DNA from 2 places in the Clostridium sp. CTA-5 genome. Region 1 is predicted to be linked to the other one. Evidence: riboswitches for the same ligand, from Rfam matches in the RefSeq annotation. Region 1 holds a riboswitch; the other holds the start of a gene.
The links. Region 1 has a riboswitch for glycine ahead of ACYUET_RS10780 (alanine/glycine:cation symporter family protein). Riboswitches for the same ligand answer to the same signal wherever they lie in the genome.
Positions count from the first base shown of each region.

Region 2: another riboswitch for glycine. It lies ahead of ACYUET_RS00365 (amino acid permease); the one in region 1 lies ahead of ACYUET_RS10780 (alanine/glycine:cation symporter family protein).

Region 1 is NZ_BAAAAT010000005.1:13,820-16,305, reverse strand. Features, by position in the region: gene ACYUET_RS10780 (alanine/glycine:cation symporter family protein) at 1-987, opposite strand, end outside; glycine riboswitch at 1,061-1,145, opposite strand; glycine riboswitch at 1,148-1,239, opposite strand; gene ACYUET_RS10775 (GNAT family N-acetyltransferase) at 1,399-1,833, opposite strand; gene ACYUET_RS10770 (PHP domain-containing protein) at 1,863-2,486, opposite strand, start outside.
Region 2 is NZ_BAAAAT010000001.1:81,144-83,629, reverse strand. Features, by position in the region: gene ACYUET_RS00365 (amino acid permease) at 1-1,328, opposite strand, end outside; glycine riboswitch at 1,707-1,795, opposite strand; gene ACYUET_RS00360 (zinc dependent phospholipase C family protein) at 2,367-2,486, opposite strand, start outside.

The DNA of each region.
Region 1 (2,486 bases):
TGTCATAGTGCATATAATTATTGTATCAAAAAAAGTACCTGTCATTGATATTAGGCCTTGTCTAACTGCTGATTTGGTTTTTGCTGCTGCAGCTGCTATTGGTGCACTACCAAGTCCTGATTCATTTGAAAATACTCCTCTAGCTATACCATTTCTAATTGCCATTGTAATTGTAATGCCTAATACACCGCCTCCAATTGCCTCTGGATTAAATGCACTTTTAATTATTAATCCTAATGCTGATGGAATAGCTTGTGAATTAAATATAAGTACCATTATTGATCCGATTATATATGCTACTGCCATAAATGGTACAAGTGCTTCTGAAACTTTAGATATTCTCTTTATTCCACCTAAAGTTACTAAAGCTACTAAGACTGTTACAACTACTGCTGTAACTTTTAATGGAATATTAAAATTAGCTGCTGCTGATGCAATTGAATTAACTTGTCCAAATGTACCTATTCCAAAAAAGGCAACTCCTACACCAAAAAGTGCAAATAATTTTGCAAGCCATTTGATTCCAAGACCATTTTGAATATAATACATCGGTCCTCCACACATTTGACCATTTTCATCAACTTCTCTATACTTTATTGCAAGTACTCCTTCAGCATATTTAGTTGCCATTCCAAAAAATGCTGCTATCCACATCCAAAATAACGCTCCTGGTCCTCCTGCTTTAACTGCTGTTGCCACTCCTACTATGTTTCCTGTTCCTATAGTTGCTGATAAAGCTGTACATAACGCAGCAAAACTAGATACATCTCCTTCTGCATCTTCACTTGTAGTTTCTTCATCTTTTCCAAATACATATTTTAATGCCATTGGTAATTTAAATATTTGTAATAATTTAAGACGAATTGTTAGGTAAATTCCTGTTCCTAACAAAAGAATAAGTAATGGCGGGCCCCAAATAATACTGTCAATTGTTTCAAAGAAATTTTGTACTCCCGCTGTTGATAATAATAGATTTGATAATAACATAAAAAATCCTCCTTAATTTTTATTATGGAGGAGAATAAGAATTGAACCAAAAATTAATTTGACTAAATCCTATCCCCTGTCCTTTTACCTGAGAGTTTCAGTAATTATATAAATTACCTTGCTCCTTCGGTGCTCATATAAATGAGTCTCTCCAGAGGCTCGTCCAGTAGCGGTCCCAATACCTGAAAGATTTCCCTCTTCGGTGTATTAATATAATTCTCATTATATTAATAACTCTCCCACTACCTTCATCCGAACGTTCTTTAATTTATGGTTCAATTATATATGTATTTTTTGATTAATGCAAGTATTTCCAGTTTTTCTAAATTTATAAATACCTGATTTCTTTATATTTATTAAGTATAAAAACTTATATAAATCTTACAATAACGAATATTTATTATTATTTAATTATATACTTTTTGTCATTATACTTAAGGAATTTTCTTCTTTAAAATTATTTTTTATATAGAAATTTTTCAACATATTATTTTGTGTAAATAATATAAGAAAATCTACTCCTATTCTTTTAACTTCGTATTCTATAGCATTAATTAAAATACTTCCTATATTATTTCCTTGTGATTCATTTGAAACAAATACCTCTTTTATATTTAAATGTTTTCCTTCATACCATTCTTCACAATTTGCAAATATAGCACCTTTAATTACATTATCTTCTACATATTTAATTCCAACGAAATTTGGACACATATAAATATCCTTTAATCTTTTATATGCACTTTCATAAGTCCATTTATCATTCCAAGGTTCTCCATTAAACACTTTAACAAACAACCTTGCACATTCTTTTAAATCACACTCATTAACTCTTAATATATTCATACCCTATCACACCCTATCTAAAAAATTTATTAATCTAAATTTAAATCATTTAATTTTCCTTTTTTCTTTAACATTTTTAATAAATCTTCTGGAGTTTTATTAATTATCAGTTCCTCTGGAAATTCTATTGATTCTAACATTTTAATCGCTTCAGTAAACTCTCCTATTTTTGTGCAAAAATGTGCATCACTATTTATAACTAACTTAGCACCATATCTCTTACATAATAAAGCAATTTCAGTACAATTATCTTTACTTCCTACTCTAGAAGTCGTAAAAGAACTATTGTTAATCTCAATTAAAACGTTATTTTCATACGCACACTTTACTACTTCTTCAAAGTTTACTGGTATTTCTGGATTTCCAAGATGTCCTACAACATCTATTTGACCTTGTTTAATTGCATTTATAAATGCTCTTGTATTTTCTTCCTTAGTTCCTACTTTATAAACCCCCGGATGAGGATGGATACTACCTATAACAACATCTAATTTTTTTAATGTATCTGAATCCATATCTAAATTGCCATTATAATCACTTATATTTGCCTCTACACCATAAAGCATAGTAACACCATATATTTCCCTTGGAAGCACTTTAAAATTGTTAAAATACCATATATGAGGAGAATTAGGCATAGTTATACCATGTTC
Region 2 (2,486 bases), on a different contig from region 1:
TTGTAAATCAATCCAAGCATTATAAACCATACAGGTGTTACAAACAATGCTACACGAGTTTCTTTATTAAGTGCCAATACAACTATAACAAACGTAATAAATGCTAAAATTATGTAATTAGCAATTGGATAAAGTGGCATTCTGAATTTACTTTTAGCAGCAAGTTCAGGATTAACTTTACGATATCTTAAATGACAGATAACTATAATTGCCCAAATAAAAATAAAGCAAAATGTTGATATACTGGTAATAAGTATAAATACCCCTTCTGGCATAATATAATTAAGAATAACTGAAATCAAAATAACAGTTGCAGAGAACATTATAGCATTAGAAGGTACTTGATGCGAAGTTAATTTTTTCATTGACTCAGGTGCATTATTTTCTTTAGCAAGTGAATAAACCATACGACTCGTACTGAATATACCGCTATTACAAGCAGATGCAGCTGATGTTAGTACAACAAAATTTACAATGCTTGCTGCTGCCGCTATTCCTACTGCAGCAAATACCTGTACAAATGGACTTTTATCTGGATTAATTGAATTCCATGGGTATATACTCATAATAACAGTAAGTGCTCCGATATAGAAAATAATAATTCTAATTGGAATATTATTAATAGCCTTTGGAATAACATGTTCTGGATTTTCAGTTTCACCAGCTGTTAAACCAACTAATTCGATTCCAGTAAAAGCAAATACAACCATTTGAAATGAAAGAATAAAACCACTTACCCCATTTGGGAACCAACCATCATGACTCCAAAGGTTTGTAAAACTAGATACACCAGCATCTGTAGAAAAACCTTTAATAATCATAAATATACCAATAATTATTAGTGATAAAATTGCAACAATTTTAATTAAAGCAAACCAAAATTCCATTTCTCCAAATAACTTAACTGCTGTAAGATTCATAATTAGTAAAATTACAAGAGCTATAAGACTTGGAACCCATTGAGCTATATTAGGAAACCAGTATTGTATATAAAGTCCTGCAGCAGTTAAATCAGCCATAGCGAGTGAAATCCAGCAGAACCAGTATGTCCACCCAGTAATGAATGCTGCTCCGTTCCCTAAATAATCATGTACAAAGTCTACAAAAGAATGATAGTTTAAATTAGAAAGTAATAATTCCCCAAGGGCACGCATAATAAAAAAACAAATTACTCCTGTTATCATATAAGCAAATAAAATAGATGGGCCTGCCTGGTGAATAGACCTGCCTGAACCAAGGAATAACCCTGTACCAATAGCCCCTCCAATTGCAAGTAATTGAACATGACGATTCTTTAATCCTCTCGATAAATTTTGATTCTCTGACATATATATCCCGCCTTTCTGAATGTTACTGTTTTTTATCTGTTTTACTGTAATCACAACTTTCTAAAGTTTTTATTTAATCATTGAGATATAACTTTCTATTTCAATGATGTATCAAAAACTTTCAGTTAATCCTAGACACCCAATTAGATAGATTCCAGTTTCCATCAGTAACACTAAAAGTGGACCCTCCATATACTATAGAATAGATTGAAGTAAATACTTTTGTTGATTTATCCATTTTATCCCTCCATGTTAGTTAAAAAGCATATACTAAAATATACCTTTTCTTATGTAAATATTTTATAATTGGAGATACAAATGGGAATAGATAAGATCTAAATGAAGTAATTAATAATATATTACTTTTGTAAGATATGTTACCTGTCCCCTGTCCTTTTACCTGAGAGTTTCGCCTTTACAACTTTCTCCTTCGGTGCTCTATTTCGAGTCTCTCCAAGGGTTCATCCAATAGCGGTCATCTCTAATTAAATAGGTACCTGAAAGATTTACTTCTTCGGTGAACAGCCATAGCCATTACTCTCCCGCTATCTTCATCTGAACTTTTAACTTTTATTGTTATATATTAATATATTTTTAATAAAGTTGCAACATTTTTTTTACTTTAATCAAAATCGAAAAGCATTTTTATCATAATATTAAAAACATTTATAACAAAGTAACAATATCAATTTAAAACTAAATAAAATTAGTGAAATAATTATCTAAATTAGATATTCATTCTATTCCTATTAATTCTTTCTAAATTTTATTATATTAATTGTTAAAACATAATTTAATAATTCTAACTTATATATATTCTTTCTTAAAGTTACTATAAGTATTCTTTTTTTCTCTAAATGCCTATAAACTAAAATAACTCACAACAATACGTTTTTCTATATTGTTATGAGTTTAATTTTTGAAGCAAAGCAAGGCATTAGTAACTATCTAAACTTAATTAATATTATAAAACTATTATTTTTACTTATAATTTTATCTAATTTCTAAATCTAACTTCTAGAAAAATTAATATATCTACTATAGTAACTTGCTTAATATGTTTTCAAAATGCTTTTTATGTTTTTTAGCTATAAGAGGTTTAACTCTTTGTATATCTTTATAAAACTTAAACATCAAACCAGCAGTAGTAGCTTGAGC